One region of the Erwinia sp. L03-1 genome, then DNA from elsewhere that is predicted to be linked to it. Evidence: predicted binding sites of a transcription regulator. Region 1 holds the regulator's gene; the other holds the start of a gene.
The links. Region 1 encodes PurR, which represses purine synthesis genes. Its sites were predicted from a motif close to CANGCAAACGTTTGCNTG; they were not measured.

Region 1 (7,397 bases):
GCTTACTTCACACTATGCTCCGCGTTGGCGATTTGCAGCGTTCAATAGATTTTTACACCAACCTTCTGGGCATGCGCCTGTTGCGCACCAGCGAAAACAAAGAATACAAATACACGCTGGCTTTTGTGGGCTATGAGGAAGAGAGCGAAGGGGCAGTGCTTGAGCTGACCTGGAACTGGGGCGTTGAAAAATATGACCTCGGCGATGCTTATGGTCACATCGCGCTGGGCGTTGATGACGTTGCCGCCACCTGCGATCGCCTTCGTAAAGCAGGCGGCAGCGTGGTGCGTGAAGCCGGCCCGGTAAAGGGTGGCTCAACCATTATCGCTTTTATTGAAGATCCGGACGGATACAAAATCGAGCTGATTGAGAACAAGCACGCCGGCCACGGCCTGGGTAACTGATACCCGCGGGTGCTTTCGGGCACCCTCTCCCCCTCTTCCCCTGCTGCATCCCGTACTGAAATTTGCCATAATACGCGCTGCATTTTTTCGCCTGTGAGATCCTGATGTCTGAATCGAACGAACTTAACGCCCTGAGCAGCCGTTTTCGCGGTTTTTATCCGGTGGTCATTGATGTGGAAACCGCCGGGTTTGACGCTAAAACCAATGCGCTACTGGAAGTCGCCGCCGTCACGCTGAGAATGACTGAGGATGGCTGGCTGGAGAAAGACGAAACGCTTCACTTCCACGTTGAGCCGTTTGAAGGATCTATCCTGATGCCAGAAGCACTGGCGTTTAACGGCATTGACCCCGGCAATCCGCTGCGCGGCGCGGTCAGTGAATATGAGGCGCTGCATGCCATTTTCAAGATGGTGCGTAAGGGCATCAAAGAGCGGGGCTGCAATCGCGCCATTATGGTGGCCCATAATGCGACCTTTGATCTTAACTTTATGAATGCGGCGGCGGAGCGGTCAGGCCTGAAGCGTAATCCGTTTCATCCCTTCGGGACCTTTGATACCGCTGCGCTGAGCGGGCTGGTGCTGGGACAAACGGTGCTGGCTAAAGCCTGCCTCGCGGCCGGTATGCCTTTCGATAGCAGCCAGGCGCACTCCGCGCTGTACGACACCCTGCAAACCGCCGATCTGTTCTGCGAGCTGGTTAACCGCTGGAAGCGACTGGGTGGCTGGCCGCTGCCCATTGCCGACAGCGAGGCATAAAAAAAGCGGGGATCGTCGATCCCCGCTTTGCAAACCCAGCGAAAACTTACTCAGCCGCGTCAGACGGATATTTTTGCACCGTCTCTTTAATTAGCTGCAACAGTTCACCGCGCTGATACATCTCGATGATGATATCGCATCCGCCCACCAGCTCACCGTCGATCCACAGCTGTGGAAAGGTCGGCCAGTTAGCGTATTTAGGCAGCTCGGCACGAATATCCGGGTTCTGCAGGATATCAACATAGGCAAAACGTTCGCCACAGGCTGACAGCGCCTGAACGGCCTGTGCTGAAAAGCCACAGCTTGGCAGTTTCGGAGAACCTTTCATATACAGCAGAATCGGGTTTTCTGCTATCTGGCGCTCAATTTTCTCAACAGTACTCATAAATGCCTTCCTATAACGGATACTTCGTGTTTATTTATTGTAGCGACTCTGGCCCCCTGATGAAAACGACATTTTCAGTAAGGGAATTATCCTGGGGGTTCCGCGTGGCGAATTATCCAGCGGTAAAAACAACAAAATAACATTTGCCTGAGCCTGACGCCGCTGCTGTCACGGCTTACCCCGGGTTGATGAGCACATAACCAGCTGATTATGCTGAAATTGCCAACAATTACTTGTTGTACATCATTGAAACAAAAAAGACCTTACCTTTTGTTAAAGAGTTAGATTAGAATTGCGCTCACTTGTCTGCCGTATAGCAGATATCCTAATTTAGCCGAGCTTCTGCCTCTGGCGGGAGCATAAACAGTTAATGGTAACGATGCGTTTACTTATCACGCTCCTGATGCTGGCCTTCGCGCAGCTCTTTTTTAATGTGGCGCACGCATCGCCACATGCTCCAGTTAATGCAAACCACCATAAGGTGGAAGGCAGTGCCGCCCGTGAGGACGATCGTCGTAAGCGGCGGCAGGTGAAGGGTAGCGTAACGAAAAAAGTTAAAGAGTCCACCCGCAAGTCACGCCGTATACCCGCCACCCGCCTTAAGGCCAAAAAAACGCTCGCGCCGCAGCCTGTATCGTCCCACTCCCGGAAATCTGGCCTCAGGCACAAAGCCGCTTTGCAGGCCAGTCTGGGTAAAAAGCATTATGGTCACCGTCGTGGCAAATCCGTCGAGCAGGGTGAAGAACTGACCGCCGAGGTACTTAGCGCCCCACTAAAAATGAGCAAGGCACACCGGGCGCGTTATCAAAAAGCGCGTCAGACGGCGATGAACAAGCTGATGGGCCAGCTGGGTAAACCCTACCAGTGGGGCGGAACATCGCCTAAAACGGGCTTCGACTGTAGCGGCCTGGTGTGGTATGCCTACAAGGATCTGGTTAAGTTTAAGATCCCCCGCACCGCCAATGAGATGTATCACCTGCGCGATGCGGCGAACATCAAACGCGGCGAGCTGGAGAAAGGCGACCTTGTTTTCTTCCGCATTAACGGACGCGGCACAGCGGATCACGTAGGCGTTTATCTTGGCGGCGGGAAATTTATTCAGTCGCCTCGTACCGGAAAAGATATTCAGGTTAGCGCGCTGGCTGATGAATACTGGCAAAGTCACTACATCGGCGCACGTCGGGTGATGACACCCAGAACGATCCGCTAATCTCCGCGTCGCGTAGTGAATATAAAAAGGCCGATCTGACGATCGGCCTTTTTTTTTAGTGCATGACGGCGGTAAAGCTGAAAATAATAATCATTAACAGCGCGCTAACGGTGGTTAGCAGAGACAATTTCAGATCGGTGTCCACAGATACTCCTTTATACCCTTACAGTTTGTGTCACCATCAATTTTCCCACACCCGGCGGTAAAAATCTCGTTTTCTCTGCTCAGCCTTGTTAGAATTCCATTTCGTTGCGCAACGGGTTGCGTTCGCGGTCTGCAACCGACGCAACAGGCCTGGCTGACTGCCCCCTTTTCCTTACTGACGCCACCGAATATTCATAAAAAACGGCGACGGATTTTGCCGTTTCAGGCAATCGTTTAACAATATACTTATCAGCAAGTTGCGGTAAGTACAGGAGTAGTGATTTCATGGCAACAATCAAAGATGTGGCTAAACGCGCCGGGGTGTCGACCACCACGGTGTCCCACGTCATTAATAAAACGCGCTTTGTGGCCGAAGCCACGCGGGAAGCAGTATGGACTGCCATCCGCGAACTGCATTATTCGCCAAGTGCGGTCGCCCGCAGTCTCAAGGTTAATCACACCCGGACCATCGGCCTGCTGGCAACGTCCAGCGAGGCACCCTACTTTGCCGAGATTATTGAAGCCGTGGAGAACAGCTGCTTTGCCAGCGGTTACACCCTGATTCTGGGCAATGCGCACAACGATCTGGTCAAACAGCAGGCGTATCTGTCAATGATGGCGCAAAAGCGCGTCGATGGCCTGCTGGTGATGTGCTCCGAGTATCCTGATGAACTGATCCAGATGCTTGAAGATAACCGAAATATTCCTATGGTCGTCATGGACTGGAGCGAGTCACGCGGTGATTTTACGGATACGGTGCTGGATAACGCCTTTGAGGGCGGTTATCTGGTAGGCCGCTATCTGATTGAGCGCGGCCATCGCGATATTGGCGTCATTCCCGGTCAGCTGGAGCGTAACACCGGCGGTGGCCGTCATGCCGGTTTTCTAAAGGCGCTATCCGAAGCGGGGATCACCCTGCGCGATGAGTGGCTGGTACAGGGTGATTTCGAACCCGAATCTGGCTATCGTGCCATGCAGCAAATTTTATCCCAGAAGCAGCGGCCTACCGCCGTATTCTGCGGCGGCGATATTATGGCGATGGGGGCGATTTGTGCCGCTGATGAGATGGGTCTGCGCGTTCCCCAGGATATCTCGGTCATCGGCTATGATAACGTGCGCAACGCGCGCTACTTCACCCCGGCCCTGACCACCGTTCACCAGCCAAAAGAGAGGCTGGGCGAAACGGCCTTTGAAATGCTGCTGGATCGTATTACCAGCAAGCGTGAGGAGCCACAGACGATTGAAGTTCATCCCAGCCTGATCGAGCGTCGTTCAGTGGCGGATGGTCCCTTTGTAGACTATCGCCGCTAACGCCATTAGCCGCCTGCTCATTCCTCTGCCCCCTCGTTCAGCCACTCATTATTGAGCGTCCCGGTGTCGCCAAGATAGTCGAGCAGCCAGCCCAGCGCGGGGCTGGCCTGCTGCTGCGACCAGCTGACGCAGCAGGGGCTGTCGGGGAATGTCGCGGTAAGCACAAGTTCAGTTAATGCGCCGCTGCTCAGCAGCGGACGGGCAAAATGTCCTGGCACCATTCCGACGCAAAGCCCGCCCAGCAGGCAGTCCGCAGCGCTCTCCCAATCGGGCACCACCAGCCGACGCTGATTATCCAGCGTCCAGGTAGTGCGCTTGGGCAGCGCGCGGGATGTGTCTTCCAGCGTCAGAGAGGGCCATTCGCGGATGGCTTCCTCGCTGACCGGTCCTGAGATTTCTGTCAAAGGATGGCGGGCGCTAACCACACAGCGCCAGTTCAGCGCGCCCATATTGCGAAAGGCAAAGCGCCCGCCAACGGGTATTGCCTGAGTTGCGCCAATCGCTACATCTACCCGGCCATCCGCCAGCGCATCCCACACGCCATTAAACACCTCCGGGGAAAGGTGTAATTCCATATCCGGGAAATGACGGTAGAAATCGACAACCAGCTGCCGGGTGCGCTGGGGTTTCACTATCCTGTCTACGGCGATATTTAGCTGCCCGCGCCAGCCGTTTGCTACCTGCTGGCACTGACGCCGGGTGGCAAGCATTTTTTTGATTACGCTCCGCCCCTCCTGAATGAAGTAGCGTCCCGCCTCGGTCAGTTCGACATCGCGATGACGGCGTGTAAACAGCGGAACGGCCAGCCACTCTTCCAGCTGACGTACGGTATAGCTGATAGCGGAGGGGACCCGGTGCAGCTCAGCAGCCGCGGCGGTAAAGCTGCCGTTTCGGGCAACGGCATCAATCACTTCGAGGGAATGTTCTGACCACATTTTTTGCCTGCAAATTTTTTGAACGCAATGGACAAATATTAGCGTTTCACAACGACTCTGGCACGCATTTACACTCTGCGCCGTTATATTCTTCTGAAATTAAGAGCAAAAAAATGCCTGCAAAACTTTTTACCCTTTACCTGGCGCTGCTTAGCGTCATCGGCTTTCTGGCCACCGATATGTATCTGCCTGCCTTTACGCTGATGCAGCAGGATCTGCAAACCGACGCGGGAGCGATCGGTGCCAGCCTGAGTCTCTTTCTGGCGGGCTTTGCCTGTGCGCAGCTGATATGGGGCCCTCTCTCCGATCGAATCGGCCGTCGTCCGGTGCTGCTAATGGGTCTGAGCCTGTTTGCCATCAGCTGTGCCGGAATGTGGTGGGTGCACAATGCCACCCTGCTGCTGGTGCTGCGCTTTGTGCAGGCCATTGGCATCTGCGCGGCCGCCGTAACCTGGCAGGCGCTGGTGATTGACCGCTATTCCGCCACCCAGGCCAGCAAGGTTTTTGCCACAATCATGCCGCTGGTAGCACTCTCTCCGGCACTGGCTCCCCTGCTAGGCGCCTGGCTGCTCAACCATTTCGGCTGGCGCGCAATTTTTATTGCCCTGATGGTCATTACGCTACTACTGCTGGTTTGCACGCTCTTTTTGACAGCAACACCACGCGTTATGCCAAAAAACGGCGATAAGAAGACGGGTTTTCTAACCCTGCTGAAATCTCCTGTTTACAGCGGTAACGTGCTGATGTACGCCGCCTGCTCTGCCAGCTTCTTTGCCTGGCTGACCGGTTCGCCGTTTATCTTATCCGCGCTGGGCATGTCACCTGGCAGCATTGGCCTGAGCTACTTCCCTCAGACGCTGGCCTTTCTGACCGGCGGCTATGGCTGCCGAACCCTGCTTAAGCGTACGGAAGGCGGCTCACTTCTGCCCTGGCTGCTTGGCCTGTACAGCCTGAGCATTATTGCATTTTTTATCGCGGCTCAGCAGGCGATCCCCTCTGTGTATGCGCTGCTGCTGCCGTTCTGCGGCATTGCCCTGGCGAACGGTGCGCTGTATCCGATTGTTGTCTCGAATGCCCTGCTTCCCTTCCCACAGGCCAGCGGTAAGGCCGCGGCGCTGCAAAATACGCTCCAGCTGGGGCTTTGCTGCGTGGCCAGCCTGCTGATCTCCTCATTTCTTACCCGCCCGCTGTGGTCTACCTCGCTGGTTATGCTGTCGACTGTCCTATTTGCCATAATCGGCTATATTTTACAGCGTACAAAAGCGGCAGAAACGTCACTGCATCGCGCTGAAAGTAGTCGTTAACCTGCTGAATACTTTTAGTTAGCAACCTAACAATAAACATTTGAATATTGTCAGGGGTGAGCATATACTCGTTTCGCTGGGTAAAAAAATAACAATTTCCGCCTGATAACCCTCCGCTATGCTGGCAGATAACCTGCCAGCAGGGTGAAGGATATCGGGAATACCTGCCAGGCCTCTTATGCTTTTAGCAAGTCTGACGGTTAAACGAGAAATAAAAGGTAAATTTTCAATTCTGACAGGGTAGTCTGGGTTTTAATCCGTGCATCCCCGTTGCTCTACTCTGCTAATATTTATATTCAATCCTCTGTAACGCCGGAAATCAAACGTACGCTAGCGAGTGCGTATTCTCAAAATCCCGTAGGAATTGTTTTTTCTATTTCTCGGGTATCAACCACACAGGGTGATGGAGAGACTATGAGTTCATCGTGTATAGAAGAAGTGAGCCTGGAAGAGAATCAGTGGTACAGAATCGTTCAGGAGATGTTGCGCAGTGCAGATATCGACATTAATGGTACCCGACCGTGGGATATCCAGGTAACCAACCCTGCCTTTTTTAAGCGCGTGCTACAGGAAGGCTCACTGGGGCTGGGTGAAAGCTATATGGATGGCTGGTGGGAGTGTGAAAGAATGGACATGTTCTTTCATCGCGTATTACTGGCGAAGCTCGATGAGAAACTCCCCCATCATTTCAAAGATACCTTACGTATTGCCGCCGCAAGACTAACCAATCAGCAGTCAAGAAAGCGCGCGTGGATTGTGGGAAAGGAACATTACGACCTCGGCAACGATCTGTTTTCTCTGATGCTTGATTCCCATATGCAGTACTCCTGCGGCTACTGGAAGGAAGCCCGGACGCTGGAGGATGCGCAGAATGCAAAATTAAAAATGATTTGCGAAAAGCTGCAATTAGCACCCGGTATGTCCCTTCTGGATATCGGCTGCGGCTGGG
Region 2 (7,397 bases), 1.9 Mb from region 1:
ATGCCGTCGCGGAAGGGGAAGAACGCATCGGACGCCATAGCCGAGCCTTTCACTTCCAGCCCCTCGTCTGCCGCCTTGATACCGGCAATCTTCGCGGAATAGACGCGGCTCATCTGCCCCGCGCCAATACCGATGGTCATATTCTCCCGCGCGTAAACGATGGCGTTGGACTTCACGAATTTAGCGACCTTCCAGCAGAACAGCGCATCACGCAATTCCTGTTCGGTCGGCTGGCGCTGGGTCACCACCTTAAGCTGGTGGCTCTCCACCATACCCAAATCGCGATCCTGCACCAGCAGCCCACCGTTGACGCGCTTGAAATCCAGACCGGCCTGACGCTGCTGCCACTCTCCACAGGTGAGTACGCGTACGTTCTGCTTACTCGCGGTTATCTTAAGCGCGGCCTCGCTTGCGGAGGGGGCAATAATCACCTCAACAAACTGACGGCTGACAATGGCCTGCGCCGTCTCTTCATCCAGCTCGCGGTTAAAGGCGATAATGCCGCCAAAGGCGGATGTTGGGTCGGTTTTATACGCCCGCTCATAGGCGTCCAGAATCGAATCGCTAATGGCAACGCCACAGGGATTGGCGTGTTTGACGATCACACAGGCTGGCTGGTCGAATTCCTTGACGCACTCCAGTGCGGCGTCGGTATCGGCGATGTTGTTATAGGAGAGCGCTTTGCCCTGAACCTGCTGAGCAGTGGCGACCGAGGCTTCGGTAATCCTGTCTTCTATATAGAAGGCGGCGTCCTGATGGCTGTTCTCACCGTAGCGCATATCCTGCTTTTTAATGAAGCTCAGATTCAGCGTCCGCGGGAAGCGGCCAGAAGGTGCAATGGTATCGCCATGATAAGCGGGGACCAGGCTGCCAAAGTAGTTGGCAATCATCCCGTCATAGGCAGCGGTATGCTCAAAGGCCTTGATGGCCAGGTTGAAGCGCGTGGCCTGCGTCAGGCTGTTCTCGTTCTGATCCAGCTCGGCAACAATGGCCTGGTAATCGCTGCTGTTGACCACGATAGCCACGTCTTTGTGATTTTTGGCGGCGGAGCGCACCATCGTTGGACCGCCGATATCAATATTCTCGACGGCATCTTCCAGCGAGCAGCCTTCACGCGCGACGGTTTGGGCAAAGGGATAAAGGTTAACGACCACCATGTCGATAGGAGCAATGCTGTGTTCCGCCATAATGGCATCATCCTGGCCACGACGGCCTAAAATGCCGCCGTGCACTTTCGGGTGCAGCGTTTTAACGCGTCCATCCATCATTTCGGGGAAGCCGGTGTAGTCAGACACTTCGGTGACGGAGAGGCCCGCGTCTGCCAGCAGGCGGGCGGTGCCTCCGGTGGAGAGGAGTTCGATACCGCGCTGGGTCAGCGCCTGAGCAAATTCGATGATACCGGCTTTATCAGACACGCTGAGCAGAGCGCGGCGTACAGGACGACGTTGTTGCATGGTGATGATCCCTTGGCTTTGATTCGCAGAGAGTAAGAGCGTTACATCAAGCTTAGCCATTTTCACCTCTATATAGAGAAGAGTGAGAATAAGCTTCAGGTAACCCCCCAAAACTGGGGCCAGGATTTTGCCCGGCATTGTAGCGAAAACGTTTGCGTGATGCTCGTGTAAATTCGCGGTGCGGCAGCGATGTGGATAAATCGGTGGATAAGTGCGTATAACCCGGGGTTTTGCTGTGGAATGCAGCGAACGCGCTATTTTTATCAAATTAGGGGTTGTCAGCCGTCAGGAACTCCCTATAATGCGCCTCCATCGACACGGAACAACGGCTTACAGGCCGCCGGGTTGAGAGGTTCAGGAAGCTGAACCGCCGGAGAAAAACTTCCTAAAAAGAAGTTGACTCTGAAGGAGGAAAGCGTAATATACGCCACCTCGCAGCAGGCCGCCAAGGCGCCAGCCGCACCGCTCTTTAACAATTTATCAGACAATCTGTGTGGGCACTCGCAGGATTGATATCAGCGCCGCAAGGCGCAAAAAATATCAAGTCTTAAGAGTGAACACATAATGAAATTCATTATGACGTTTTACACTTGAGCATCGCTTCACTTGTTGAAGCAAATCGAACTTTTAAATTGAAGAGTTTGATCATGGCTCAGATTGAACGCTGGCGGCAGGCCTAACACATGCAAGTCGAACGGTAGCACAGGAGAGCTTGCTCTTTGGGTGACGAGTGGCGGACGGGTGAGTAATGTCTGGGAAACTGCCCGATGGAGGGGGATAACTACTGGAAACGGTAGCTAATACCGCATAACGTCTACGGACCAAAGTGGGGGACCTTCGGGCCTCACACCATCGGATGTGCCCAGATGGGATTAGCTTGTTGGTGAGGTAATGGCTCACCAAGGCGACGATCCCTAGCTGGTCTGAGAGGATGACCAGCCACACTGGAACTGAGACACGGTCCAGACTCCTACGGGAGGCAGCAGTGGGGAATATTGCACAATGGGCGCAAGCCTGATGCAGCCATGCCGCGTGTATGAAGAAGGCCTTCGGGTTGTAAAGTACTTTCAGCGGGGAGGAAGGGAGAGAGGTTAATAACCTCGCTCATTGACGTTACCCGCAGAAGAAGCACCGGCTAACTCCGTGCCAGCAGCCGCGGTAATACGGAGGGTGCAAGCGTTAATCGGAATTACTGGGCGTAAAGCGCACGCAGGCGGTCTGTCAAGTCGGATGTGAAATCCCCGGGCTCAACCCGGGAACTGCATTCGAAACTGGCAGGCTAGAGTCTTGTAGAGGGGGGTAGAATTCCAGGTGTAGCGGTGAAATGCGTAGAGATCTGGAGGAATACCGGTGGCGAAGGCGGCCCCCTGGACAAAGACTGACGCTCAGGTGCGAAAGCGTGGGGAGCAAACAGGATTAGATACCCTGGTAGTCCACGCCGTAAACGATGTCGACTTGGAGGTTGTTCCCTTGAGGAGTGGCTTCCGGAGCTAACGCGTTAAGTCGACCGCCTGGGGAGTACGGCCGCAAGGTTAAAACTCAAATGAATTGACGGGGGCCCGCACAAGCGGTGGAGCATGTGGTTTAATTCGATGCAACGCGAAGAACCTTACCTGCTCTTGACATCCACGGAATTTGGCAGAGATGCCTTAGTGCCTTCGGGAACCGTGAGACAGGTGCTGCATGGCTGTCGTCAGCTCGTGTTGTGAAATGTTGGGTTAAGTCCCGCAACGAGCGCAACCCTTATCCTTTGTTGCCAGCGATTCGGTCGGGAACTCAAAGGAGACTGCCGGTGATAAACCGGAGGAAGGTGGGGATGACGTCAAGTCATCATGGCCCTTACGAGCAGGGCTACACACGTGCTACAATGGCGCATACAAAGAGAAGCGACCTCGCGAGAGCAAGCGGACCTCACAAAGTGCGTCGTAGTCCGGATCGGAGTCTGCAACTCGACTCCGTGAAGTCGGAATCGCTAGTAATCGTGGATCAGAATGCCACGGTGAATACGTTCCCGGGCCTTGTACACACCGCCCGTCACACCATGGGAGTGGGTTGCAAAAGAAGTAGGTAGCTTAACCTTCGGGAGGGCGCTTACCACTTTGTGATTCATGACTGGGGTGAAGTCGTAACAAGGTAACCGTAGGGGAACCTGCGGTTGGATCACCTCCTTACCTGAAGATACCTTCCCGCGTAGTGTCCACAACAGATTGTCTGATAGAAGTAATGAGCAACAGTACAGAGTCCCCATCGTCTAGAGGCCCAGGACACTGCCCTTTCACGGCTGTAACAGGGGTTCGAATCCCCTTGGGGACGCCATCTCCTGATAATGAGTGAAAGACATTATCAACCGTATCTCAAAGCTGATTCTGCCTGAAGGCGAGTCATGTTTGAGATAACTGCTCTTTAATAATCCGGAACAAGCTGAAAATTGAAACGACGTATCGTTTTCATTCTCCGTAATAAGAATGAAATAACACGATACAGTCGAGTCTCTCAAATGCTTACAACTCAGCAGTCTTTACTGACATCAGTAATGAGCGAGCTAAGTGAAGGTAAGGCGTCAGCGCGCAGCAGGCGGAGTGGACTTAATGTCCATGAGCACTGTGAGCACTGCACAACGCCGCCATCACGACGCGCAGCCATTACGGACAGAAAGGACGCTTGTGGGTTGTGAGGTTAAGTGACTAAGCGTACACGGTGGATGCCCTGGCAGTCAGAGGCGATGAAGGGCGTGCTAATCTGCGATAAGCGCCGGTAAGGTGATATGAACCGCAACAACCGGCGATACCCGAATGGGGAAACCCAGTGTGTTTCGACACACTATCGCAACATGAATACATAGTGTTGCGAGGCGAACCGGGGGAACTGAAACATCTAAGTACCCCGAGGAAAAGAAATCAACCGAGATTCCCCCAGTAGCGGCGAGCGAACGGGGAGGAGCCCAGAACCTGAATCAGTTTGTGCATCAGTGGAAGCGTCTGGAAAGTCGCAGGGTACAGGGTGACACTCCCGTACACAAAGATGCACTTGCTGTGAGTTCGAAGAGTAGGGCGGGACACGTGATATCCTGTCTGAATATGGGGGGACCATCCTCCAAGGCTAAATACTCCTGACTGACCGATAGTGAACCAGTACCGTGAGGGAAAGGCGAAAAGAACCCCGGCGAGGGGAGTGAAACAGAACCTGAAACCGTGTACGTACAAGCAGTGGGAGCACCTTCGTGGTGTGACTGCGTACCTTTTGTATAATGGGTCAGCGACTTATATTCTGTAGCAAGGTTAACCGTATAGGGGAGCCGCAGGGAAACCGAGTCTTAACTGGGCGTTAAGTTGCAGGGTATAGACCCGAAACCCGGTGATCTAGCCATGGGCAGGTTGAAGGTTGGGTAACACTAACTGGAGGACCGAACCGACTAATGTTGAAAAATTAGCGGATGACCTGTGGCTGGGGGTGAAAGGCCAATCAAACCGGGAGATAGCTGGTTCTCCCCGAAAGCTATTTAGGTAGCGCCTCGTGAACTCATCTCCGGGGGTAGAGCACTGTTTCGGCTAGGGGGCCATCCCGGCTTACCAACCCGATGCAAACTGCGAATACCGGAGAATGTTATCACGGGAGACACACGGCGGGTGCTAACGTCCGTCGTGAAGAGGGAAACAACCCAGACCGCCAGCTAAGGTCCCAAAGTCATGGTTAAGTGGGAAACGATGTGGGAAGGCACAGACAGCCAGGATGTTGGCTTAGAAGCAGCCATCATTTAAAGAAAGCGTAATAGCTCACTGGTCGAGTCGGCCTGCGCGGAAGATGTAACGGGGCTAAACCATGCACCGAAGCTGCGGCAGCGACACTTACGTGTTGTTGGGTAGGGGAGCGTTCTGTAAGCCGTTGAAGGTGGACTGTGAGGTCTGCTGGAGGTATCAGAAGTGCGAATGCTGACATGAGTAACGATAAAGCGGGTGAAAAGCCCGCTCGCCGGAAGACCAAGGGTTCCTGTCCAACGTTAATCGGGGCAGGGTGAGTCGACCCCTAAGGCGAGGCCGAAAGGCGTAGTCGATGGGAAACAGGTTAATATTCCTGTACTCGGTGTTACTGCGAAGGGGGGACGGAGAAGGCTATGTTAGCCGGGCGACGGTTGTCCCGGTTTAAGCGTGTAGGCTGGTGTTCCAGGTAAATCCGGAATGCCTTAAGGCTGAGGCGTGATGACGAGGCACTACGGTGCTGAAGTAACAAATGCCCTGCTTCCAGGAAAAGCCTCTAAGCATCAGGTAACAACGAATCGTACCCCAAACCGACACAGGTGGTCAGGTAGAGAATACCAAGGCGCTTGAGAGAACTCGGGTGAAGGAACTAGGCAAAATGGTGCCGTAACTTCGGGAGAAGGCACGCTGGTGCGTAGGTGAAGCGACTTGCTCGCGGAGCTGAAGCCAGTCGAAGATACCAGCTGGCTGCAACTGTTTATTAAAAACACAGCACTGTGCAAACACGAAAGTGGACGTATACGGTGTGACGCCTGCCCGGTGCCGGAAGGTTAATTGATGGGGTTATCGCAAGAGAAGCTCCTGATCGAAGCCCCGGTAAACGGCGGCCGTAACTATAACGGTCCTAAGGTAGCGAAATTCCTTGTCGGGTAAGTTCCGACCTGCACGAATGGCGTAATGATGGCCAGGCTGTCTCCACCCGAGACTCAGTGAAATTGAACTCGCTGTGAAGATGCAGTGTACCCGCGGCAAGACGGAAAGACCCCGTGAACCTTTACTACAGCTTGACACTGAACATTGAGCCTTGATGTGTAGGATAGGTGGGAGGCTTTGAAGCGTGGACGCCAGTCTGCGTGGAGCCAACCTTGAAATACCACCCTTTAACGTTTGATGTTCTAACCTGGCGCCATAATCTGGCGTGGGGACAGTGTCTGGTGGGTAGTTTGACTGGGGCGGTCTCCTCCTAAAGAGTAACGGAGGAGCACGAAGGTCAGCTAATCACGGTCGGACATCGTGAGGTTAGTGCAATGGCATAAGCTGGCTTGACTGCGAGAGTGACGGCTCGGGCAGGTGCGAAAGCAGGTCATAGTGATCCGGTGGTTCTGAATGGAAGGGCCATCGCTCAACGGATAAAAGGTACTCCGGGGATAACAGGCTGATACCGCCCAAGAGTTCATATCGACGGCGGTGTTTGGCACCTCGATGTCGGCTCATCACATCCTGGGGCTGAAGTAGGTCCCAAGGGTACGGCTGTTCGCCGTTTAAAGTGGTACGCGAGCTGGGTTTAGAACGTCGTGAGACAGTTCGGTCCCTATCTGCCGTGGGCGCTGGAAGATTGAGAGGGGTTGCTCCTAGTACGAGAGGACCGGAGTGAACGCACCACTGGTGTTCGGGTTGTCATGCCAATGGCATTGCCCGGTAGCTAAGTGCGGAAAAGATAAGCGCTGAAAGCATCTAAGCGCGAAACTTGCCTCGAGATGAATCTTCCCTGACCCTTTAAGGGTCCTGAAGGGACGTTGAAGACTACGACGTTGATAGGCCGGGTGTGTAAGCGCAGCGATGCGTTGAGCTAACCGGTACTAATGACCCGTGAGGCTTAACCTTACAACACCAGAAGCGTTCTGGTGAGCGTTGAGAGACAGAAAGACAATTTTCAGCTTATCCGGAAAGAATTAAGCTGTTCTGCATATTACGCATGCGGGACAGAGCAGGAGATTTTATCTGCCCTGCGGACCTTATTCCGCGGAGTGTGATTTAAAAGATTAGCGGGAACGAAAAAGTTTGTGCTGAAGCAGGGCGGCAAACGCAGCGAAGGAAGGAGCATACTGAAGTATGTGACTGAGTTTGCAGGTGCGGCCAGTGCAGCAGCAGCGCAAAATATTCGTTCCGTGCACCAAGATTTGCCTGGCGGCTGTAGCGCGGTGGTCCCACCTGACCCCATGCCGAACTCAGAAGTGAAACGCCGTAG

Region 2: purH (bifunctional phosphoribosylaminoimidazolecarboxamide formyltransferase/IMP cyclohydrolase) is a predicted target of PurR. The motif match lies at 1,596-1,613, and genes of this name have one in related genera.

Annotation. Positions count from the first base shown of each region.
Region 1 covers NZ_CM178762.1:2,536,378-2,543,774, forward strand. Annotated here, with positions in the region: gene gloA (lactoylglutathione lyase) at 1-404, shown strand, start outside; gene rnt (ribonuclease T) at 509-1,159, shown strand; gene AC4PCC_RS11700 (Grx4 family monothiol glutaredoxin) at 1,206-1,544, opposite strand; gene AC4PCC_RS11705 (C40 family peptidase) at 1,924-2,754, shown strand; gene cydH (cytochrome bd-I oxidase subunit CydH) at 2,810-2,899, opposite strand; gene purR (HTH-type transcriptional repressor PurR) at 3,184-4,209, shown strand; gene punR (DNA-binding transcriptional activator PunR) at 4,227-5,144, opposite strand; gene punC (purine nucleoside transporter PunC) at 5,258-6,448, shown strand; gene cfa (cyclopropane fatty acyl phospholipid synthase) at 6,863-7,397, shown strand, end outside.
Region 2 covers NZ_CM178762.1:4,480,984-4,488,380, reverse strand. Annotated here, with positions in the region: gene purH (bifunctional phosphoribosylaminoimidazolecarboxamide formyltransferase/IMP cyclohydrolase) at 1-1,454, opposite strand, end outside; rRNA gene AC4PCC_RS20470 (16S ribosomal RNA) at 2,084-3,625, shown strand; tRNA gene AC4PCC_RS20465 (tRNA-Glu) at 3,695-3,770, shown strand; rRNA gene AC4PCC_RS20460 (23S ribosomal RNA) at 4,129-7,033, shown strand; rRNA gene rrf (5S ribosomal RNA) at 7,333-7,397, shown strand, end outside.